DNA from 4 places in the Agrobacterium sp. 22-210-1 genome. Region 4 is predicted to be linked to each of the others. Evidence: riboswitches for the same ligand, from Rfam matches in the RefSeq annotation. Region 4 holds a riboswitch; each other region holds the start of a gene.

Region 1 (5,817 bases), on a different contig from region 4:
ATGATCATGGGGGTCATGCAGGCGGAAATCCTGCCGCAGCTTCTCGGTTTCGAACATTGGGCGACATGGATCGTCACGCTTCTCACCGGCATTCTCGTCGGCGGCGCGATCGGCATGTTGCAGGGTTCGATCATCGCTTTCCTGAACGTGCCATCTTTCATCGTCACGCTCGGCGGGTTGCTGGTCTGGCGCGGTGGCACCTGGTTTATTACCAGCGGGCGTACCGTTGCGCCGATGGATTCCACCTTCCGTCTGATGGGTGGCGGCACCAATGGCTCGATTGGCGCGACATGGAGCTGGATCGCCGCCGTCGTCGCCTGCGTCGCCATCGTGGCGGCCATCCTGAATTCCCGCCATCAGCGTCGCCGTTTCGGTTTTCCGCTGCGGCCGGTCTGGGCGGAATATTTTCTGGTGGCGCTCGGCTGCCTCATTGTTATCGGTTTCGTGGCGGTGGTGAACAGCTATCCCTGGCCGATCAACATTGCCCGCAACTATGCTGACGCCAATGGCATAACCTGGCCGGAAGGCGGGTTGTTCATTGCGCACGGCATTGCCGTTCCGGTGCTGATGGCGCTTGCGGTTGGTGCGGTCATGACCTTCATCGCCACGCGGCTGCGCTTCGGGCGTTATGTCTTCGCCATTGGCGGCAACCCGGAAGCGGCGGAACTCGCCGGTATCAAGACCCGCTGGGTCACGGTGAAGATCTTCACGCTGATGGGCGTTCTCTGCGCCATTGCCGCGGCCATCTCCACCGCCCGCCTCAACGCGGCCACCAATGCGCAAGGGGAGCTGGACGAGCTTTACACCATCGCGGCGGCTGTCATCGGCGGCACCTCGCTTGCCGGCGGTGTCGGAACCATAGCGGGCGCGATGCTCGGCGCGCTCGTCATGCAGTCGCTGCAATCCGGCATGGTGCTGGTGGGTATTGATACGCCCTTCCAGCGCATCGTCGTCGGTGTGGTTCTGGTCGTCGCCGTCTGGCTCGACACCATCTACCGCGCCCGCGCCAAGTAAGAACCGAGGAGAACTCCTATGACGGACCAAGTCACGCCCCTCGTGGAAATGCGCAATATTTCCATTTCCTTCGGCGGCATCCATGCGGTGGAAAACGCCTCTGTTGACCTTTTCCCCGGTGAGGTGGTCGCCCTTCTCGGCCACAACGGCGCGGGCAAATCGACCCTTATCAAGATCCTCTCCGGCGCCTACCGGCGCGATGGCGGCGATATCCTCATCAATGGCGAGGATGCGGATATCCGTAATCCCCGCGATGCCAAGAAATACGGCATCGAGACCATCTACCAGACGCTTGCCGTGGCCGACAATGTCGATGCGGCGGCCAATCTTTATCTCGGTCGCGAGCTGAAAACGAAATGGGGCACGCTTGATGATGTCGCCATGGAAGCCTCAGCCCGCGAGGTGATGGGGCGTCTCAATCCCAATTTCCGGCGGTTCAAGGAGCCGGTGAAGGCGCTGTCCGGTGGCCAGCGGCAGTCCGTCGCCATTGCCCGCGCCATTCTGTTCGATGCCCGTATCCTGATCATGGATGAGCCAACGGCGGCACTCGGGCCGCAGGAGACGGCGCAGGTGGGCGATCTCGTCAAGGAGCTGAAACGGCAGGGCATCGGCATCTTCCTCATCAGCCACGATATTCACGATGTCTTCGATCTTGCCGACCGGGTCTTCGTGATGAAAAACGGCAAGGTTGTCGGCCATGCCCGGACTGAGGATGTCACTAAAGACGAGGTTCTGGGCATGATCATTCTGGGCAAGGTGCCCTCAGGTGCTGTTCCGGGGCCGGGCGCGGTCGCATCCTGAACTGGGGAAATAAAGACATAAAGATTTCTTTATGTCTATTGACATCGTGACGCCTGTGGTGAGAAATGCTGGCGTCATGGTTCTCCGGGCCTGAATGTTTCAATCTCGGAGCTAAGAGGGAATCCGGTGCGCCGACGATCGGCAAGGCCGGAGCTGCCCCCGCAACTGTAAGCGGCGAGCCTTTGTCCATCCACGTCACTGGGGTGAAAACCCCCGGGAAGACGGGCAAAGGCGACGACCCGTAAGCCAGGAGACCTGCCAGGACAAAATAACGTCCACGGGCGGGGTGTCCCGGTGGTTGCTGCAATGGTTCGGCAAAGGTCGGGCCTGCACGCGTCCGCTTTACCCATGCCCCCACAACCAAATGGGGTATGACAATGCCAAACAAGACCATTCCAGTCGCATCGCTCGGTTTTCCGAGAATTGGCCGCCATCGCGAATTGAAGTTCGCGCTTGAAGGCTTCTGGTCGGGAAAGATCCCCGAGACGGAACTTCTTGAAACCGCCGCCAGGCTGCGCGCCGAAAACTGGGTGCTTCAGCGCAAGAAGGGAATCACCCACATCCCCTCCAATGATTTCTCCCTCTATGATCATGTTCTTGATGCAGCCGTGATGGTGGGTGCCATTCCCTCGGTTTACGGATGGGAAGGTGGAGACGTTTCCCTGTCGACCTATTTTGCCATGGCGCGTGGCAGCCAGAGCGAGGCCCATGCGGATTGCGGCCACGCCCACGGGGCAGATGACCTTCTCGGGTTGGGCGTTCGGGCGCTGGAGATGACCAAGTGGTTCGACACGAATTATCATTACATGGTGCCGGAGGTTTCCGAGGATCAGCATTTTGTGCTCACCTCGCAAAAGCCGGTCGAGCATTTTCTTGAGGCGAAGGCGCTCGGCATTCACACTCGTCCCGTCATCCTCGGTCCGGTCACCTTCCTGAAGCTTGCCAAGGCGCGGGAGGCCGTTTTCAAGCCGCTCGATCTGCTGGCGAAGCTATTGCCTGTTTACGAAGAACTGCTGCGCCGCCTGCATGCGGCCGGTGCGGACTGGGTACAGATCGACGAACCAGTTGCGGCGTTGGACCTTTCCGAGGGTGAACGCCATGCGCTCACGATGGCCTATCAGACCTTGTCGAAAGCCGCGCCGGATTTGAAAATCCTCGTTGCCACCTATTTCGGTGGGCTTGAGGACAATCTGGAATCCGTTGTGGCACTTCCGGTCGCAGGTCTTCATATTGATCTGGTGCGTGCGTCCAATGAGTTCGAGGCTGTGCTGAAGGCTTTGCCCGCAAATCGCGTCCTTTCGCTTGGTGTCATTGATGGTCGTAACATCTGGCGTGCCGATCTTGCGGCAATCGTTGATCGGCTGGAAGCGGCCATTGCCGCACGGGGCGTAGAAGCGTTTCAAATTGCCCCTTCCTGCTCGCTGCTGCATGTTCCCGTCGATCTCGAACTGGAAACCGGCCTTGATGCCGACCTGAAAAGCTGGCTTTCCTTCGCCACCCAGAAGCTCGGCGAGCTTGCGACGCTCGGCAGGGCGCTCGGTGAGGGCAAGGTTGCGGTTGCGGCTGAACTGGGCGCGGCTTCGAAGGCAGCTGCCACACGCGCCTCGTCGCCAAAGGTGACGAATACAGCCGTGCAGAAACGTATCGGAACGATCGGCGAGGCCGACAGGCAGCGGACGAGCGCCTTTGCCGAACGGCAGAAGGTGCAGGCGCAGGCCATCACCCTGCCGCTCTTCCCGACGACGACCATCGGCTCCTTCCCGCAGACGCCGGAGGTGCGCAAGGCCCGGTCCGCGCATGCGAAAGGTGCCCTGACAGATGCGCAATATGAAGGCTTTCTGCAAAAGGAAACCGAAGCAACCATCCGTTGGCAGGAAGAAATAGGTCTCGATGTCCTCGTTCACGGCGAGTTCGAGCGCAACGACATGGTGCAATATTTCGGCGAGCAGCTTTCCGGCTTCGCTTTCACCCAGCACGCATGGGTGCAGAGTTACGGCTCGCGTTATGTCCGCCCGCCGATCATCTTCGGCGATGTGTCGAGGCCGAAACCGATGACAGTCCGCTGGTGGGAATATTCGCAGTCACTCACTGATAAACCCGTCAAGGGCATGCTGACCGGTCCGGTAACGATCCTCAACTGGTCTTTCGTGCGCGACGATATCGCCAGAAGCTTGACATGCCGGCAGATCGCGCTGGCCATCCGTGATGAGGTCAATGATCTCGAGGCGGCAGGCGCGCAGATGATCCAGATCGATGAAGCAGCTCTTCGTGAAGGTCTGCCGCTTCGGCATCGGGATTGGCAGCACTATCTCGGCTGGGCGGTGGAGTGCTTCCGCATTTGCTCGAGCGGCGTGGGCGATCACACACAGGTCCACACCCATATGTGCTATTCGGAGTTCAACCAGATCATCGATGCGATTGCCGCAATGGATGCCGACGTGATTTCCATCGAGACCTCACGCTCGAAGATGGAACTGCTGGATGCTTTCCGGACCTACAAATATCCGAACCAGATCGGCCCCGGCGTTTACGACATCCATTCGCCGCGTGTACCGGCCGTCGGCGAAATGGTTGACCTTCTGGCACTGGCGCGGGAGCGGCTTGACGATCGGCAACTCTGGATCAACCCGGATTGCGGCCTGAAAACCCGCAAATGGGTAGAGGTGAGGCCGGCGCTCGTCAACATGGTCGCCGCAGCTGCGGAACTTCGGCGCGCGCTGCCCCGATAATAGGCGAGGCCCGGCGAAAAACCGGGCCTCGATCATCATTTACGATGAAATCCCTTGGGAGGGGTTATGCGCAGGCAGATGCAAGATGCGTCAATTCATTTCAAGGCGTTCCCGGCTGGAGGAAGGTGCGGGAACGCTTCGTGCTACGCATCTATGCGGCTGCGGATAGGAAATTGCTCAATGCAGATCGGCCGGTGCGAAACCGCTGGAATTCAACTCTGCGCCTGCAGGCGGCAGGCCGTGCTGATTGATATCCTGAGCCAGCGACAACAATGCCATTTCCAGGAAATAGGTCGACATGCCCAGTTCCATGGATTTCGAGCGCTGGCAAAGGTATGAAACCATCCTTCCAAGCGCCAGAATCTCGTCTGCATTGTCCTGTTCAAGTATTGCTGTGGTAGACGCCGCCATGCTTCCCTCTCGACAATCGACAGTATGAAAACGCGTTGATCCCGCGTTATTCATTTTCGACCATATCGAGCGTCACGCGAGCGTCACACCTGCGTTACTCATCGTTCTTCTTCTCTGGCGCGGTCGTATTTTCCGCCGTTTCGGTCGCTGCAAGCGATGTCACGAGGGCGACAATGCTTCGGCGGATGCTTGCGCTCTTGATTCGCGAAAAGGCCTGATTGAGCGAAAATCCTTCATTCGAAGCGACGAAGGACTGCATGGCGTTTATCGAGCCGATGGCCGGATTGTCGTTTCCGACATCGGGCGTGGCATTGGCGAAAAGCGAGCTGACATCGACACCGAGAACGGATGCGATGGCCTGTAAACGCGATGCACCAACGCGATTTGCACCTTTTTCGTACTTCTGGACCTGCTGAAAGGTGATACCGAGCCGGCCGGCCAGAGCGCTCTGGCTCATGCCGAGCGACTTGCGCCGCATTCTGATCTGGGTGCCGACATGCACGTCGATCGGGCTGGGAAGTTTGGGCTGCATAATAAATTCCTCCATGTTGAGGGTCTTAAATCGGATAATTATCAATTAATATTGTTGAAGGTAGACATTCAACACAATTTCCACGGGTAATATGAACCTTTATTGACAAAAGAATGCAGTTTTACAGATACGGAACACGCTACGAAGCCCGGCTTATAACCTTTGTGGCGCAACGCAACGCCCCGTTGCGGCTTGCAAGATGGCTCCACCCGGTCACGCAGATGGGATCGAAACCGAGCCCTGCCCAGATTTGCCTGTTGTCTTCGTCGAACTCCCCGAGCGCCTCCTCATCGCCGAAATGCGGCAACCAGACGAATGGCTGCTTTTGGC
Region 2 (5,817 bases), on a different contig from region 4:
TTGCGGAGGATGGCTGGAGCGGTGATAACCTTAGCGTGAACGCAGCGGTGGCGCATCGTCCAGGCGATGGCATGCAATTGCCGCGTTGCGGAGCGGCCACGGGCGCGGTATTGAAATGGCATGAGCGACAGACACGATATCCAGAACCATCTCCGGATTGCCGTCGGGCAGTTCAATCCCACCGTTGGCGACGTGGCGGGCAATCTCGCCAGGGCGCGTGAGGCAAGGGCCGATGCGGCAACGCAGGGCGCCGATCTCCTGCTTCTGACCGAGCTGTTCATATCCGGCTACCCGCCTGAAGATCTGGTGCTGAAGCCGGCGTTCCTGAAGGCCTGCCTGAAGGCCGTGGAAGAGCTGGCAGCGGACACCGCCGATGGCGGGCCGGGTGTCGTTATCGGTTTTCCGCGCCAGGGCGAGACGGGCCGGCATAATTCGGTGGCGTTGCTGGATGGCGGCAAGATCATTGCGCTGCGCGACAAGATTGACCTGCCGAATTACGGCGAGTTCGACGAAAAACGCGTTTTCGCCGAAGGTTCGATCTCCGGTCCCTATAATTTCCGTGGGGTCAGGATCGGTATTCCGATCTGCGAGGAAATCTGGAACGAGATGGGAGTGTGCGAAACGCTTGCCGAAAGCGGGGCGGAAATCCTGCTGGTGCCAAACGGTTCGCCCTATTATCGCGGCAAGCTGGACGTGCGCCACCAGGTGGCGCTGCGGCAGGTGATTGAAAGCGGTCTGCCTCTCGTCTTCGCCAACCAGCTGGGTGGGCAGGATGAGTTGGTGTTCGATGGCGCAAGCTTTGGCTTTAATGCAGACAAGACGCTTGCCTTCCAGATGAGCCAGTTCGAGGCAACGCTTGCCGTCACCGACTGGAAACGTACGGAAGAGGGATGGCGCTGCGAGAGCGGACCCTTCTCGAAAATTCCCGAAGGCGAGGAGGCGGATTATCGCGCCTGCATGTTGGGCTTTCGGGATTACGTCAACAAGAACGGTTTCAAGAGCGTGGTCCTTGGCCTTTCCGGCGGTATCGATTCGGCGATTTGCGCCGCACTTGCCGTCGATGCGCTGGGTGAGGAGCGGGTACGCTGCATCATGCTGCCTTACCGCTATACTTCGGAAGAATCGCTGAAGGATGCGGCCGATTGCGCGAAAGCGCTGGGCTGCCGTTACGATATCGTGCCGATCGTCGAGCCGGTGGAGGGTTTCCTCTCGGCACTGTCAGATCTCTTCGAAGGCACGGAAGAAGGCATTACCGAGGAAAACCTGCAGAGCCGCACGCGCGGCACCATCTTGATGGCCGTATCGAACAAGTTCGGCTCGATGGTGGTGACGACGGGCAACAAGTCGGAAATGTCGGTGGGTTATGCCACGCTCTACGGCGACATGAATGGCGGTTTCAACCCCATCAAGGACCTCTACAAGATGCAGGTCTATGCCATTTCCAGCTGGCGCAACGGTAATGTGCCGCCGGGCGCGCTCGGTCCTTCCGGCGAGGTGATTCCCGCCAATATCATCGCGAAGGCCCCGTCGGCCGAATTGCGCCCCAACCAGACCGACCAGGATTCGCTGCCGCCCTATCCGGTGCTGGACGATATTCTGGAATGCCTCGTCGAGAAGGAAATGTCGGTCGAGGAGATTCTGGCGCGCGGCCATGATGTGGCGACGGTGCACCGGGTGGAGCATCTGCTCTACCTTGCCGAATACAAGCGCCGGCAATCGGCGCCGGGCGTGAAGATCACCAAGAAGAATTTCGGCCGTGACCGGCGTTATCCGATTACCAACCGGTTTCGTGACAGGTGATTGGTCGCGCGCGCAGGTAGAAGGTTGTTCCGCTGAGCTTGCCGCGTGTTTCTTCTCCCCGGCGGGGAGAAGGTGGCCCGAAGGGTCGGATGAGGGGGCAACCTCTCGGTTTGTCTCTACCGTTTCCCCCTCATCCCGCTGCCGCGGACTTCTCCCCGGCGGGGAGAAGAAACAAGTGGCTGCGCTTGGTCCGCAAGAGACCTTCGTGCTTAGAAAGACGGCGCGGACACGCCGCGCCGCCTATTCATCTCAAATAACCTGCCCCACATCGATGCGGTTGCCGTCAGGGTCTTCAAAAACAAAGGCGCGCAGGCCATAATCCTTGTCCTGCAGGCCCTTGATGATGCGCAACCCGTGGCTCTTGCAGAGCGCGTGCAGCGCATCGACATCGCTTACCATCATATGCGCCACGTTGAAGGGCGCTGCCTTATGGGTGGGCTGCAATGTCAGGTGCAGTTCGGCATTGCCCTGTTTGAGGATCATGAAACCGACGGGGTTGCCGTTTTCGAAGGTTTTTGTGAAGCCCAGCACACCGACATAAAAATCATGGGCCTTTTCGATATTTCTGACAGGAAGCATTGCGGCGATCCGGCCGAAGCGGATGCCGTGATCGGCGATGGTATTCATCGCGGAACCTCGGATCTGGGAGAAACGGGGAGGGTTACGGGCGGTGCCGGAACGCTGGCGTTTTTTCCGATTTGAATTTGCAGGACGGTGCCTGCGGTCATAGGATCATAATCACCGTGGCGGCGAAAGCAAACGGAATGTCTGCACCAGCCAAGGGACCGATCCAGACTATCGACAGCCCGGGAGGCAGCATGCGCAGTTCCATCGAAATCTTCAACATCCGCACCCGGCAGATGCGGGTGGTGTGGCAGACGCCGGAATTGTTCGAAGCGCCGAACTGGTCGCCGGATGGCAAATATCTGCTGTTGAACAGCGAGGGGTTGCTCTATCGCCTGTCCCCATTCGGTGACGCCTCACCGGAGAAGGTCGATACCGGCTTTGCGACGCAATGCAACAACGACCACGGCATTTCACCTGACGGTTCGCTCTATGCCATTTCCGACAAGGTAGAATTCGGCAAGAGCGCCATTTATCTTTTGCCATCGACGGGCGGCACGCCGAAGCTGATGACGAAGAACCTTCCCTCCTACTGGCACGGCTGGGCGCCGGACGGGAAGAGTTTCGCCTATTGCGGCATTCGCGATCAGGTCTTCGACATCTATTCCATGGATATTGAGAGCGGCGTCGAAACACGCCTTACCCATGGCGAGGGCCGCAATGACGGGCCGGATTATTCGCCTGACGGTGGGTGGATCTATTTCAATTCCAGTCGCACGGGGCTGATGCAGATCTGGCGGGTGCGGGTGGACGGTTCCGCCGTCGAGCGCATTACCGACAGTTCCTATGGTGACTGGTTTCCACATCCGTCTCCCAAAGGTGACAAGGTGGTGTTTGTCTCCTATGGCGGCGATGTCTTCGACCATCCGCGTGATCTTGATGTGCGGGTGCGGCTGATGGATATGGATGGCGGCAATGTTGAAACGCTGTTTGATCTTTTCGGCGGGCAGGGGACGATGAACTCGCCCAACTGGTCACCTGACGGGGATGAATTCGCTTATGTGCGCTATTTCCCTGTGGAATGATGCGATTTGGTTTTCGTTGAGGTCACATTGCCGCACCGCCCTTACGATACTTGCATTCGCAAGTCCTCTTGATCATAAGTTTTCTCGTCAGGTGCCCGCCCTTGCGGCGGGAGAATCGGGAATTCGGTGAGAAACCGGAACGTGCCCAGCGCTGTGAGGCGGATGCCCTTTTCACAAGCCACTGAAGTTATTCGGGAAGGCGAAAGGGGCGGATGAAGTCGAGTCAGAAGACCGGCCTGGCAGGATAGACCGAACCGCGCGGACGGCGGCAGGTTGCTGAAGAGGCGCGTTGTGCGCGCGAAACCGGTATGGTTTCGGCACCGGCGCGCCCGCATTGTTGGGGTTAAACGATGCCGACCGATCCGTCCGCTGGCGATCCATTGCAAGCCAGCCCATTCGACCATGCGCTTTCGCCCGCCCGCCCGTTTTCCGGTGCGGAGCGCGAGGCGATCTACCGCGCCATCGAGACGCGCCGCGATGTGCGCGACCAGTTCCTTCCCGATCCGCTGCCGGACGAACTTGTCGAGCGTCTATTGAAAGCGGCGCATTCGGCTCCCTCGGTCGGTTTCATGCAGCCGTGGAATTTCACGCTCGTCACTGATGCTGCCATCCGTCAGGCGGCCTTTGTGGCCTTCAGCCGCGCCAATGAAGAGGCAGCGGCGATGTTTACGGGCGAGCAGCAGGCGCTTTATCGCAGTCTCAAGCTCGAAGGCATCCGCAAGGCGCCGCTCAGCATCTGCGTCACCTGCGATCCCACACGCGGTGGCAAGGTGGTGCTGGGCCGCACCCATAATCCGCGCACGGATGTCTATTCCACCGTCTGCGCCATCCAGAACCTCTGGCTCGCGGCGCGTGCCGAAGGCGTCGGCGTCGGCTGGGTCAGTATTTTCCACGATAGCGACATTCGCACCATCCTCGGTATTCCCGACCATATTGAAATTGTCGCCTGGCTCTGCCTCGGTCGTGTCGATGCGCTCTATAACGAGCCGGAACTGGCGGTGAAAGGCTGGCGGCAGCGCGTGCCGCTGGAGGAGCTGGTGTTTCGTAACCGCTGGGGCGGTTGACCGGCGACATCCACCCCTCCCGGCCGAAGCCGGGAAGGGTGGTGGCGACCGTCTCTTCAAACGACGGTGCAGTTAAAAAGATTGAGGATGGGGTGAATGGGGCTGGCGAGGCTGATCGCGCCGCTTGCGCCCCAGAACAATCCGACGACATTGTTGCCGGCGGTGTCGATGACAGCGCTGCCGCTATCGCCCGGCTGGCTGAAGACCTCGCCGGCGCGGCGCGGCGATATGCCGATCTGGTTGCGCATATTCGGCTGCTGCACGTCGTAAAAGCCGGAAACGACGCCATTGGTGATATTGCTGGTCACGCCCGATTTCGTGACATTCATGTTGAGCGCCGCAACGGCCGCCCCCACCGGCGAGGGGAGGTTGTAGATTGCGCCGATGGTGGCGAGCCGGCCATTCGCCGGGCTGGCGACGGCCGCATCGACGCCATAGGTCGTTCCCTGATAGACGATGTTGCCTTTCTGGAAAGCGACGATATTGGCGGCAAGATCGCCAAACCAGGTGCGCGCCGGCTGCGACACGTCATCGCCGACCTGGGCATTGTCCCGGCAGATGACATGCTCGTTGCTCATGATCAGCGGCGTTCCGTTGGCGGCCCGGACGACCAGCCCGATGGTGCCGACGGTGTCGGTCCAGGACCAGTAATCCGGGCTGCCGCTGATGCCGCCGACCATCGGTTCCACGACTTTTTCGCGCGGGTTGTCGGAGAGGCGTCTGGGGTGATCCTTCCATTCCGTCCCGGGCGCGGGCAGTTCTCGCACCGCCTCGCTCGGGCGGTCGAAGGATCCTTCCCGCACCTGCAGCGGCGCGCCGCCCAGCGTCGTCATCAGACCCGCCTTCAGCGATGGGTCCGGCGCGCGGTGGTAAAGGATCAGGCCAAGCTCCTGTGTCAGTTCGCCGGCGGCGTCCTCAAGCAACCCGACGCCGATCGCCGTGACGCCGGGTATGCCTGTCAGCTGATGGTAATGCCGCTCCTTGAGCGCGGTGAGTTCCTCGAAAGTCATTCGCTTGCCTCATGGAAAAAGGGGTGAAGGATGGATGTCTGGTTTTTTAGGTTTTTTTCGTTTTTCTTCGAATCACGAAAACACTCCAACTCCTTGTTTTGACGCATTCCCGGACGGAAAACCGGGTTCCACTTTTCCTGGAAATGCTCTTAAGGGGCGGCGCGCCCGTTGGGGTGAAGGGCTGCGCCGCCCGTGCCCCGCGAGCCCTCAATTCAGCGGAATGATCTTGCCGCTGGAGGGAGCGCCGCCGCCGGCTGGCGGAGGACCGCCAGCCGCCGCCTGATCGGCCAGCAT
Region 3 (5,817 bases), on a different contig from region 4:
GAAATCTCGGTCAACGGCACGCCATAGACCCGCTCCACGTCATAGGGCGAGAACAGGTACATATCCTCGTTGTTGCGGGCGAGTTCGAAGGTGATGTCAGGGATAACCACTCCAAGCGACAGGGTCTTGATGCGGATTTTTTCGTCGGCGTTTTCGCGCTTGGTATCGAGGAAGCGCATGATGTCAGGGTGGTGGGCATGCAGGTAGACTGCGCCGGCACCCTGACGCGCACCGAGCTGGTTGGCGTAGGAAAAGCTGTCTTCCAATAGCTTCATGACAGGAATGACGCCGGAAGACTGGTTTTCGATCTGCTTGATCGGCGCTCCGAATTCGCGAATATTGGTCAGGGACAGCGCCACGCCGCCGCCGCGCTTCGAAAGCTGCAGCGCCGAATTGATGGAGCGGCCAATGCTTTCCATATTGTCTTCCACACGCAGCAGAAAACATGAGACCAGTTCACCACGGCTCTTTTTGCCGGCGTTGAGGAATGTCGGCGTTGCCGGCTGGAAGCGGCCGGAAATGATCTCGTCCATCAGGTCGCGGGCAAGCTGCTCATCGCCGCGCGCCAGAGCCAGCGCCACCATGCAGACGCGGTCCTCGTAACGCTCCAGATAGCGTTTTCCGTCGAAGGTCTTCAGCGTATAAGAGGTGTAATATTTGAAGGCACCGAGAAAGGTCGGAAAACGGAATTTCCGGGCATAGGCCTCGTCATAGAGATCTCGAACGAAATTGAAGGAGTACTGGTCCAGCACCTCCTGCTCGTAATAGCCCTCCGTCACCAGATAATCGAGCTTTTCCCTGAGGTTATGGAAAAAGACGGTGTTCTGGTTGACGTGCTGCAGGAAATATTGCCGGGCCGCAAGGCGGTCCTTGTCGAGCTGGATCTTTCCGTTCTCGTCGTAAAGGTTCAGCATCGCGTTCAGCGCATGATAGTCCAGAGCCGCTTCGAGCGGTTTCTGAGTTGTGGCTGCCGGCTGTTTGGCGTCCTTGCGCAGCGCGCTCGAGGTTAGCGTGTCCAAAATCGTTCCAATCCATGTTTGACGTTGGCGACATCTTCCTCCGTGCCGAGAAGCTCGAAGCGATAGAGAAACGGCACTGCGCATTTGCGCGAGACGATATCTCCGGCGGATGCGAAAGCTGCGCCAAAATTCGTGTTGCCCGCCGCGATGACACCGCGAATGAGATTTCGGTTGGAGGGCTCGTTCAAAAACCGGATGACCGGCTTCGGCACTGCCCCTTTCATACCGCCGCCGCCATAGGTGGGGGTAACGAGCACATAGGGCTCCGACACCTGAGGCACGTCATCCTCAGCACCGAGCGGCAGGCGAAACAAGCGCCGCCCGAGCTTCATAAGGAAACGATGCGTGTTTTCAGAGCGGCTGGAATAATAAACGATCAGCCCCATCACGCTGCCGCCTCAGCTGATCGCGCCGATCATATCCGGCCGGAAACCCGCCCAATGGCGTTCGCCGGCGACGACCACGGGAACCTGCATGTAACCGAGGCCGCGAACGTGATCGAGCGCATCCGCATCTTCAGAAATATCGACGATCTCATAGGGGACACCGATGCGGTCCAGCGCACGATAGGTGGCGGTGCATTGGACGCAGGCGGGCTTGCTGTAAACGGTGACGGTCATAATTTCCCTTTCGAAGCCGCTTTACACACGGCTCAACATTGCCGATTGCGGTCGCAATCGGGTGGATGGATCTGTCATTCAGGTGAGGCGCACGGCTTAGAGGGTTTGTCGCATTTCCGGACGGAAACCGGTGTCCCTGAAAATGTTCCGGGCCGCGTAAGATCACTCTCTACGCCGATGAGCGCAGGAACTTAAAAAAATGCACTGGCATGACTTCACCCCGAAGCTTGTTCTGGAGGGGGCAGAAAAGGGCGAACGCAATTCATTTGCGCCATACCTTCCTTCCGGACACCCCGCCCGTGGACGTTTGCGCTCAAGGCAGGTCTCCTGACTTGCGGGTCACAACATCTGTTCCGGCCTTCCCGGAGCTTTTGACCCCAGTGACCCAAATCGGAACGATGCTCGCCGCTTACAGTTGCGGGGGCAGTTTCGGCCTTGCTTCGCCATAATGGCGTTACGCACCGAATTCCCGTCTTAGCTCCCAATCCTTGCGAATCGGAAGAACCTCGAACACCACATATAGTATATGAGGAAATTTTCACGTCAATGAATAGACACAGGAAAGCCCCACCCTGTGGATCAAAAAGATTCAACACATGGTCAACAAAGGCTTAACGACAAGTGCGCCTTGCCGCCACAGGACGGGAAAGCGTTAATCTATTCCCAGATATCGATGTGAATATCGGCGGGGCGGGTATTCTCGATCACCCTTTTGCCGTTGGGAAGATCGTTTTCAAACAGCTTGGCGTGGACCGCAGCTGCATCAAGACCATAGCCCTGCCATCTGTTGCGCAGCCTCTCTTCAAGCACCGCGACGGACGGTCCAACGAAAATGGTGAGGTCGAAGTTATCGGAAAGCGCTGTCCAAGGCGCCTCGTTGAGCAGCAGATAATTGCCTTCAGCCAGGATGAAGCGGGTCTCAGGCGCGATGGCGCGGGCGGAAGCAATGGCGATTTCGCGGGAGCGGTCGAAAACCGGAACAAGCACCTCCTGCCCGCCCTTGCGAACGGCAAAGACGATATCGAGAAAACCACGCACGTCGAAGGTTTCGGGCGCGCCCTTACGCGACAGCAGCCCTCGCTCTTCAAGTATGCCATTGTCCATATGGAAGCCATCCATCGGCAGGACGGCGGCCGTTTCGTCCCGTGCGAGCAAAGCATCGCAAAGGGCATCCGCCAGCGTGGATTTGCCGGCCCCAGGGGGACCGGCAATAGCGAGGATAAAACGGGATTTACCTTCTGCCCGCCGAAGAACGTCTTCGGCGATCGTTTCAAGCTTCAGCGTCATGCGGCAAGCGTTTCCTTCGGCGCTTCCTTGGCGCCGGTCATGAAGGCGACGGCGTCGGACATGGAGTAGTCCTTCGGATTGATGACGCACAGGCGCTTGCCGAGCCGGTGGATATGGATGCGATCCGCAACCTCGAAAACATGCGGCATGTTGTGCGAGATGAGAACGATCGGCAACCCGCGCGAGCGCACGTCCAGAATAAGCTCCAGAACGCGCCGGCTTTCCTTGACACCAAGCGCCGCCGTCGGTTCGTCGAGTATGACGACCTTGGAGCCGAAGGCCGCCGCGCGCGCCACCGCTACACCCTGCCGCTGGCCGCCGGAGAGGGTTTCCACCGCCTGATTGATGTTCTGGATCGTCATCAGGCCGAGTTCCGAGAGTTTCTCGCGGGCGAATTTTTCCATGGCCGGACGATCCAGCGCGCGGAAAAGACTGCCCTGAATGCCGGCTTTGCGGATTTCCCGGCCGAGGAACATATTGTCGGCTATGGAAAGCGCCGGCGACAGCGCGAGGTTCTGATAGACCGTCTCGATGCCGGCCTTGCGCGCCTCGATGGGCGAGCGGAACTGCACGGGCTGGCCTTCCAGCCTGATCTCTCCCTCATCGGGCGTCACCGCACCGGAAATCGCCTTGATGAGCGAGGATTTGCCGGCGCCGTTATCGCCGATCACGGCCAGGATTTCTCCGGGATAAAGATCGAAATCGGCATGGTCGAGGGCGGTTACCCGGCCGTAGCGTTTGACGAGATTGCGTGCTGTGAGAATGGGTTCTTTTGCCATCAGCCTGCTACCTTTCTGATCCACTGGTCGATTGCGACAGCCATGATGATGAGGACGCCGATCAACAGATAGGTCCATTGCGGGTCGGTTCCGATGAGCCTGAGGCCGAGCGAAAAGACGCCGACGATCAGGGCACCGAAGATCATACCCATGATGGAGCCGCGCCCGCCGAACAGCGACAGGCCGCCAATGACCACTGCGGTAATGGATTCGATATTGGCGAATTGGCCGGCGGTCGGCGAAACCGAGCCGATGCGGCCGATCAAGGCCCAGCCGGCGAAGGCGCAGATGAGGCCGGACAGGGTATAAACGGTGGTCAACATACGCTTGACGTTGACGCCGGCAAGTTCGGCAGCATCCGGATCGTCACCCACAGCATAAAGATGGCGGCCCCAGGCGGTGCGGTTGAGCACATACCAGAGCAGGGCGACAAGCAGAACCATGGCGATGACGCCATAGGTGAAGACCGCGCTGCCGACACGGATATTGGCGCCGAAGAATTGCAGGATCGGCGCCTGCTGGGCGATATCCTGGGCTCGGATCGTCTCGTTTGCGGAATAGAGGAAGTTGGTCGCCAGTACAATCTGCCACATGCCGAGCGTGACGATGAAGGGCGGCAGCCTCATGCGCGAGACCAAAATACCGTTGATGAAGCCGCAAAATGCGCCGACGGCGAGGCCACAGAGAATGGAGAGTTCCGCCGGCAAGCCGTAACGGAAGGTGAACTGTCCCATGATGACGGAGGACAGAACCATGATCGCGCCAACCGACAGATCGATGCCCGCCGTCAGGATGACCAGCGACTGCGCCGCGCCGACAATACCGACGATGGCGACCTGCTGCAAAATAAGGGTCAGCGTGAAGGCCGAGAAAAACTTGCCGCCGAGGAGCAGGCCGAAAACAATCAGAGACAGCACCAGAACGATAAGCGGAACGGCCGCCGGACTGGAGTGGAGAAAGTGCTGTAGTTTTTCCAGAACACTCTTGTCGTGCGTATCGAAAGCGGCGACCTGCGTCGAACTTCCCGAAAGCACATTTTCAAATTCATTATGCGGCTGAGCCCGCACCGGCTGATCGCTCATGGATTTTCCTCCCGATCGCTCTATCGCATCCGCCCTGAAACAAGGGTCTACTTCCCAAAAGAATGACGCGTAGATTCAAAGTGTTGTGAAGCGGGCCAATCTCGTGTCTGCGGGACGCGCGGCGCGCTCGTTTGTTCCTTTGTCCGATCCCCCGGATCGTGCCTGATATTCATTCTGCTCCAAGGGCGGGGGCACGAATGCCCCCGCGGGTTTCAACGGTGAGGCATCAGCCCCAGCACTTGTTGAGACCTTCCTTCGTATCGATGGAGTCGAGCCCCTTGACCGGCTTGTCGGTTACCAGCGTCACACCGGTGTCGACGAAGTTCTTGCCTTCGGTCGGCTTCGGCTTTTCACCCGTATCGGCAAACTTCTTGACGGCTTCGACGCCGAGGGCTGCCATCAGCAGCGGATATTGCTGCGAGGTTGCACCGATCACACCTTCCGCCACGTTCTTGACGCCGGGGCAACCGCCGTCGACGGAAACGATCAGAACATCCTTTTCACGGCCAACCGCTTTCAGCGCTTCATAAGCGCCGGCAGCCGCAGGTTCGTTGATGGTGTGGACAACGTTGATGGTCGGGTCCTTCTGCAGCAGATTTTCCATCGCCGAGCGGCCGCCTTCTTCGTTACCATTGGTAACATCGTGACCAACGATACGTGGATCGTTTTCATCACCGATCTTGTTGATGTCCTTAACGTCGATGCCAAAGCCCTTCATGAAGCCTTGGTTACGCAGCACATCCACCGTCGGCTGGGAGGGGGTGAGGTTGAGGAAGGCGATTTTTGCGTCCTTGGCCTTATCACCAAGGGTGCCGGCGGCCCATTTGCCGATCAGCTCACCAGCCAGAAGATTGTCGGTGGCAAAGGTGGAATCGGCGGCATCGACGGGCTCCAGAGGCGTGTCGAGAGCGATCACCAGAAGGCCTGCGTCACGCGCCTTCTGCACGGCCGGAACGATGCCCTTGGTGTCAGATGCGGTGATCAGGATACCCTTGGCGCCATCGGCGATGCAGGTCTCGATGGCTGCGAC
Region 4 (5,817 bases):
AACATGTCGCGAAATAGGCCGGAAATCCGGAAAGTGACGTCGACACGTGGCCGCCCGAGGCTCGCCGGCGGCAGAACCTCAATGCCGGTGACGCGGCCGGTAGCAGGGTCATGGATCGGTCTCGCCCCCATCAGATGCAGCGCCTGCGCCACATCCTCGCCACCATTACGCAGGCTGGCGCTGCCCCAGAGATCGAAAACCAGATGTTTCGGCCAGTCTCCATGGCTTTGCAGATGGTGGCGAAGTACCTCTTCGCCCGCCATGCGGCCAAGCTCGAAGGCCGTCGGCGTCGGCATGGTGCGTGGATCGGCGGCATAAAGATTACGCCCTGTGGGCAGCACATCCAGCCTTCCGCGTGCGGGTGCGCCGGAAGGGCCGGGGGAAATGTGGCAACCGTCGAGCGCGGCGAGCAGCGCGGTTTTCTCCGCTTTCGCACTTTCAAGCCTCAACGGATCGGCTTCACCTTCCGGGCAACGGCCGAAAATATGCTGACCATCCTTGATGGCGAAATCCTTGAGGTCGCAGAGAAAGGCGTCGATGCGCGACAGGGCCGCGTCGGCATCGTCCTTCGCCCCTACGCCTGCCTCCGCCGCAAGCCCGGTTTCCAGCGCCTTTTCGACGATGAGTTTCGCCAGCCGATCGCGACGGCGGCGATCCAGCCCATCCGCCTGCGCATATTCGTCAACCAGCTGTTCCAACGCCGATTGTTCCGGCGAAAGCCCGGCATTGACCAGCATTGGCGGAATATGACCGATGGTGATGGCCGCAATCCGCCGTTTGGCCACCGCTGCCTCGCCTGGATTGGAAACGATAAACGGATAGATCACCGGCAGCGGGCCGGTGACGATTTCGGGAAAACAATTGCGCGAAAGCGCGACCGTCTTGCCCGGCAACCACTCCAGCGTGCCATGTGCGCCGACATGCACGATGGCATGCGCCGCTGCGACCCGCTGCATCCACGCACCGAAGGCGACAAGTGCATGGCGGGGTGGCAAGGCGGGGTCGTGGTAGTCCACCCGTCGATCCTCGTTTCGCCCACGGTCCGGTGCGAGCGCCACGAACACATTGCCAAAGCGGGCAACGCGAAAGCGGAATGCGCCATCGGCAAGCGCATTGTCACTTTCCGCAGTTCCCCACGTGGCATTCACGGATGCGGTGGCCGTTTCCGGCAAAGCCTCAAGAAAATCTCGATAAGCGGAAAGACCAATCGCCGCTTCCTGGCGCTCGACACAATCCAGCAGAGCCCGAGCGGTTTCAGGAATATTCGACACCGCATATCCTGCCCCGGCAAGATCGCGCAACATTTCAAGCACGCTTTGCGGCACATCCAGACCGACGGCGTAACCCGTGCGCCCCGGCGCGGCGCCCGGGTAATCGGGCATCAGAATGACGACACGGCGATCCTGTTTCGGTGCCTGTTTCATTCGCAGGAAGGCGGAGATGCGGTTCGCCACCTGCTCGACACGATCCACCTCCGGCACGTTCAGAAGGCTGGCCCCGCCATCCGCCCGCGCCTGTTTGAACGAGATCGCACCGGCGAGAATCCGGCCATCCAATTCCGGCAGAACCACATGCATGGCAAGATCGGACGGGTTGAGGCCGCGCGCATTTTCCGCCCAGCCATCTCGCCGGGTCGTTGCCATGACCACCTGAAACACCGGAACGCCAAGGCGGTCGAACACTGTTTTCCCGACTTCATCCGTCTGGCTGGCAAAGGCGGTGGCGGCAATGATGGCGGCAGGCTGGAGGTCAGGCAACACGGTTTCGAGAAAGCGGATGGCCTCGCCATCCTTCAGGCCGCTGACGAAAATCGGCATTGGCGCAAAACCGCGCCCGGAAAGGGCGTGGAACAGCGCATCAACGGGTGCTGCATCATCTGCCAGCAGCATCGAGCGGTAAAAGAGAATGGGCAGTCTGACTGTATCGGCTGCAAAAGCGGCACTGGCCTCCGCTTGACTGACGACGCCATGCCCGGGCCGGTAAAATCCGGCCTTCGGCAATGGTTCAGCCTGGATATCCGGCCACGCGCTATCCTTTGCCAGAGCCGCAAGACCAGCTGCAAGGCTGCCCATATTCGCCCTTCCTCCTTCACGAAAAAAGGAAAGGGCAGAGGCCAGTATCTGAATGTCCACGGTCGACGCCGCTTCGAGTTTTTCGTCCCTGTCGCTGCACTCGCCCGGCAAAAATAGAAGCTTGATGCCGCGCCGGCGGGCCATAATGGCAAGCTGATCGACGCCATAGCGCCATCGATCCGCCCCGCCGAGAATCCGGATAAGGATAACGCGGGCGTGCTCCGCCGTCTTTTCGATCCACAGATCAACCGACATGGGGTGGCGAAGCTCGGAGAGGTTGGCGGCGGAGAGCGCAGGGAGAATATCTCCAGCTTCCCGCCACGCCCGCTCCAGCCCGGCAAGATCGCTTGCCGAAAAAGACAGCATCACCACATCCGAGCGGGGCTGGTTGAGATCAACCGGCTCGATCAGATCGTCCAGAGACGAGGATGTGGTGGCGAGAATATGCATCTACAGCATTTCCATTAAAAAGTGTCAGGCGGCCAGCATCCGTTCGATCTTTTCGCGGTTGATGCCCTTTTCACCAATGATAACGAGCCGGCTGCGGCGCTCCTCACCCACCGCCCATGGGCGGTCGTAATAATGATTGACGCGGCTACCGACAGCCTGCACCTGCAGGCGCATCGGCTTGGCGGAAACCTCGATGAAACCCTTGATACGCAAAACATTTTCCGCAGCCGCCGTCTCGGCGATGCGGGCCGCCAGCGCTTCCGGATCGCTCACGGCCGGCAGGTCGATGACGAAGCTGTCGAAATCGTCGTGTTCATGGTCAAACGCGCCATCATGATGCGTGCGGCGGTTTTCAATATCCTCTTCCACCGCAAGACCCAGGCCGATCAGCACGGCAGGGTCGATGGCGCCATTCGAAGCGACGACGATCTTCGCCGCCTTCGGCAGATGCTCAAGGATATGGGCCTTCGCCTTGTCGAGACCGGCATCATCGAGAAGATCGGCCTTGGTCAACACGATAAGATCGGCGCAGGCGACCTGATCCTCGAAAACTTCCTCCACCGGATCATCGTGGTCGAGCGCCTCGTCATTGGCCCGCTGGGCGGCAAGCGCTTCCATGTCGTGGGCGACCTGTCCTTCGGCAAGGGCGGCGCCATCCACCACGGCCACCACTGCATCCACCGTCAGGCGGCTCTTGATCGCCGGCCACTGGAAGGCCTGCACCAGCGGCTTCGGCAGGGCGAGGCCGGACGTTTCGATGAGGATATGCTCCACCTTCGGCTGGCGGCTCAAAATCTGTTCGATAGCGGGCTGGAAATCATCCGCCACCGTGCAGCAGATGCAGCCATTGGCCAGTTCGACGATGTTTTCTTCCGGGCAGCTTTCAATGCCGCAGCCCTTCAGGATTTCCCCATCGATGCCGATATCGCCGAATTCATTGACAATGATGGCGAGCCGCTTGCCATCCAGCTTTTCGAGAAGGCCGCGCAGCAGCGTGGTTTTTCCAGCCCCCAGAAAGCCGGTGACGATGGTGCAGGGAACGCGGTCCAGAACGGTGCTCATGATCTCTCCTCGGTAAAATCGAATGGGGGAATGCGCGCCACCATGCCGCGCTTCAATGGTTCGGGGCGGCCGCGCCAGGGCATCAGGCCGTCTGCGGAGGCGGCCAGCATATGCGCGCCTGTCAGCAGGTCTTCTGCGTCATCGGGCGTCAGCCCGCCAAACACATAGGACCAGCCGTCGGCACCGCGAAGCACGGCGCTGAGGCCGCGCTTACAATTGGCAAGGCAATTGACGGAACGAACGACGACGCCGGATTCTTCCGCCTTTGCGATAACGGCATCAGCGAGACGCGAACCGGCGCGCGGTTCGGCATTGGGATCGGCTTCATCGCGACAGCTTCGGCAAACGAAGACGACAACACCAGATGCCGTGTTAGCCTGCGTGTTTCCGCCTGCACATGGAGATGTCGCTGAAATATCCAAACCGTTTCGCTTCCCGCGCCTTTAAAAAATCGTCGGGGTGCGGATATCGAAAACGGCGTGCGCAGATGCGCAAACCCAATGTTCGATCTGACCGACTGACCGGAGCACCCCGCCCGGCAGACGTTTTTTTCTGAAACGGCAGGTCTCCTGGCTTGCGGCTTCAAAACACCCGGACACCGCCTTCCCGAACCCATCTTGGAGGTCCAGTGGCTTTACGGTGCGGGCTTACCGCTTACAGTTGCGGGGGCAGCCACGGAATGACCCATTGTCCGGGTGGAACCGTGTTCCCTCTTAGCTTTTCCCGTTGCCGGGAAAAGACCGTCAGTCCGATACCATTAGGCTGAACGGGGGTGGGGGTCAATGCCGTGGCCTTCCCCTCATACATTGCCGGGTGCGGCAAATTGGGTATAGTCGCCGCTCCGAATGGCAGGGGCATCCAGTCCCGCACCGCAGGATGAGAAGGAAAACGCGATGACACGCGACATCAGCGACAACGAAGCCGAACGTCACCGGCAGAAAATGGTCAACCGCAAGACGGTGCAGGATGCCGAAGTTGCGGCAAAGACCATCGAAAAAGGTCTGCTGATGATCAATACTGGCCCGGGCAAAGGCAAGTCCACGGCCGCCTTCGGTCTTGCCCTGCGGATGCTCGGCACCGGGCGGCGGGTCGGCATCGTGCAGTTCATCAAGGGCGCGTGGTCGACGGGCGAACAGCAGGCGTTGACGCTTTTCGGCGACAGTGTTGTCTGGCGCACCATGGGCGAGGGTTTCACGTGGGACACGCAGGATCTGAAACGCGATGTTGCCGCAGCCACAAAAGCCTGGGAAGAAGCCAAGGTCCTGATGGCCGATGAAACGATCGGCCTCCTGATCCTTGATGAACTGAACATTGCGCTGCGTTACGACTATCTGCCGCTGGGAGAGGTTGTTGAAACCGTGTCCAGCCGCAGACCTGATCTGCATGTCGTCGTCACCGGCCGCAACGCCAAGCAACCGCTGATCGAGGCGGCCGACATGGTAACGGAAATGACGCTGGTGAAACACCACTTCAAGGCGGGAGTGAAGGCGCAGGCGGGGATAGAATTCTGACATGACTGCGCGGGTGCTGATGTTTCAGGGAACCGGCTCGGATGTCGGCAAATCGCTGATGGTGGCCGGCCTTGCCCGTGCATTCACCCGGCGCGGCCTGTCGGTAATGCCGTTCAAACCGCAGAACATGTCGAACAATGCGGCGGTGACCGCCGATGGCGGCGAGATCGGCCGCGCCCAGGCGCTGCAGGCGCGGGCGGCGGGCGTGCCGCTCTCCGTCCACATGAACCCGGTATTGCTTAAACCCCAAAGCGAAACCGGTGCACAGGTGGTGGTGCAGGGCAAGATCGTCGGCAATGCCAAGGCCGCCGATTATCAGCACATGAAGGCGGGACTGATGCCGCGCGTGCTGGAAAGCTTCGATCGCCTGAAACAGCAGGCCGATCTGGTACTGGTGGAAGGGGCGGGCAGCGCGTCTGAAATCAACCTGCGCGCCAATGACATCGCCAATATGGGTTTCGCCCGCGCGGCCGGTGCACCGGTGATCCTGATCGGCGATATCGACCGGGGCGGCGTCATCGCCAGCCTCGTCGGCACCAAGGCAGTGCTTGAGCTGGACGATGCGGCAATGATCGAAGGTTTCATCGTCAACCGCTTCCGCGGCGATCCGGCGCTGTTTTCCGATGGCATGCGGATGATCGCGGAAAAGACCGGCTGGGCCTCCATCGGGCTTCTGCCGCATTTTTCCGATGCCGCGAAACTGCCGGCAGAAGATGCTCTCG

Evidence for each region. Region 4 has a riboswitch for cobalamin ahead of ACQZ5F_RS22645 (DUF1636 family protein). Riboswitches for the same ligand answer to the same signal wherever they lie in the genome.
Region 1: it holds a riboswitch for cobalamin, as region 4 does, so the genes downstream of both, metE (5-methyltetrahydropteroyltriglutamate--homocysteine S-methyltransferase) here and ACQZ5F_RS22645 (DUF1636 family protein) in region 4, are expected to answer to the same signal.
Region 2: it holds a riboswitch for cobalamin, as region 4 does, so the genes downstream of both, bluB (5,6-dimethylbenzimidazole synthase) here and ACQZ5F_RS22645 (DUF1636 family protein) in region 4, are expected to answer to the same signal.
Region 3: it holds a riboswitch for cobalamin, as region 4 does, so the genes downstream of both, nrdH (glutaredoxin-like protein NrdH) here and ACQZ5F_RS22645 (DUF1636 family protein) in region 4, are expected to answer to the same signal.

The regions. Positions count from the first base shown of each region.
Region 1 covers NZ_JBNWCI010000002.1:720,232-726,048, reverse strand. Annotated here, with positions in the region: gene ACQZ5F_RS16350 (sugar ABC transporter permease) at 1-1,014, shown strand, start outside; gene ACQZ5F_RS16345 (ATP-binding cassette domain-containing protein) at 1,033-1,815, shown strand; cobalamin riboswitch at 1,876-2,092, shown strand; gene metE (5-methyltetrahydropteroyltriglutamate--homocysteine S-methyltransferase) at 2,193-4,544, shown strand; gene ACQZ5F_RS16335 (hypothetical protein) at 4,722-4,955, opposite strand; gene ACQZ5F_RS16330 (helix-turn-helix domain-containing protein) at 5,050-5,487, opposite strand; gene ACQZ5F_RS16325 (hypothetical protein) at 5,627-5,817, opposite strand, start outside.
Region 2 covers NZ_JBNWCI010000001.1:1,013,463-1,019,279, forward strand. Annotated here, with positions in the region: gene ACQZ5F_RS05190 (NAD+ synthase) at 121-1,800, shown strand; gene ACQZ5F_RS05195 (glyoxalase superfamily protein) at 2,050-2,427, opposite strand; gene ACQZ5F_RS05200 (TolB family protein) at 2,619-3,449, shown strand; cobalamin riboswitch at 3,522-3,703, shown strand; gene bluB (5,6-dimethylbenzimidazole synthase) at 3,800-4,513, shown strand; gene ACQZ5F_RS05210 (chymotrypsin family serine protease) at 4,570-5,523, opposite strand; gene ACQZ5F_RS05215 (hypothetical protein) at 5,731-5,817, opposite strand, start outside.
Region 3 covers NZ_JBNWCI010000001.1:2,593,778-2,599,594, forward strand. Annotated here, with positions in the region: gene nrdE (class 1b ribonucleoside-diphosphate reductase subunit alpha) at 1-1,019, opposite strand, end outside; gene nrdI (class Ib ribonucleoside-diphosphate reductase assembly flavoprotein NrdI) at 1,007-1,405, opposite strand; gene nrdH (glutaredoxin-like protein NrdH) at 1,418-1,639, opposite strand; cobalamin riboswitch at 1,940-2,163, opposite strand; gene ACQZ5F_RS13005 (nucleoside triphosphate hydrolase) at 2,297-2,926, opposite strand; gene ACQZ5F_RS13010 (ATP-binding cassette domain-containing protein) at 2,923-3,705, opposite strand; gene ACQZ5F_RS13015 (ABC transporter permease) at 3,705-4,787, opposite strand; gene ACQZ5F_RS13020 (sugar ABC transporter substrate-binding protein) at 5,014-5,817, opposite strand, start outside.
Region 4 covers NZ_JBNWCI010000004.1:86,604-92,420, reverse strand. Annotated here, with positions in the region: gene cobN (cobaltochelatase subunit CobN) at 1-2,522, opposite strand, end outside; gene cobW (cobalamin biosynthesis protein CobW) at 2,547-3,584, opposite strand; gene ACQZ5F_RS22645 (DUF1636 family protein) at 3,581-4,006, opposite strand; cobalamin riboswitch at 4,127-4,344, opposite strand; gene cobO (cob(I)yrinic acid a,c-diamide adenosyltransferase) at 4,478-5,095, shown strand; gene ACQZ5F_RS22635 (cobyric acid synthase) at 5,097-5,817, shown strand, end outside.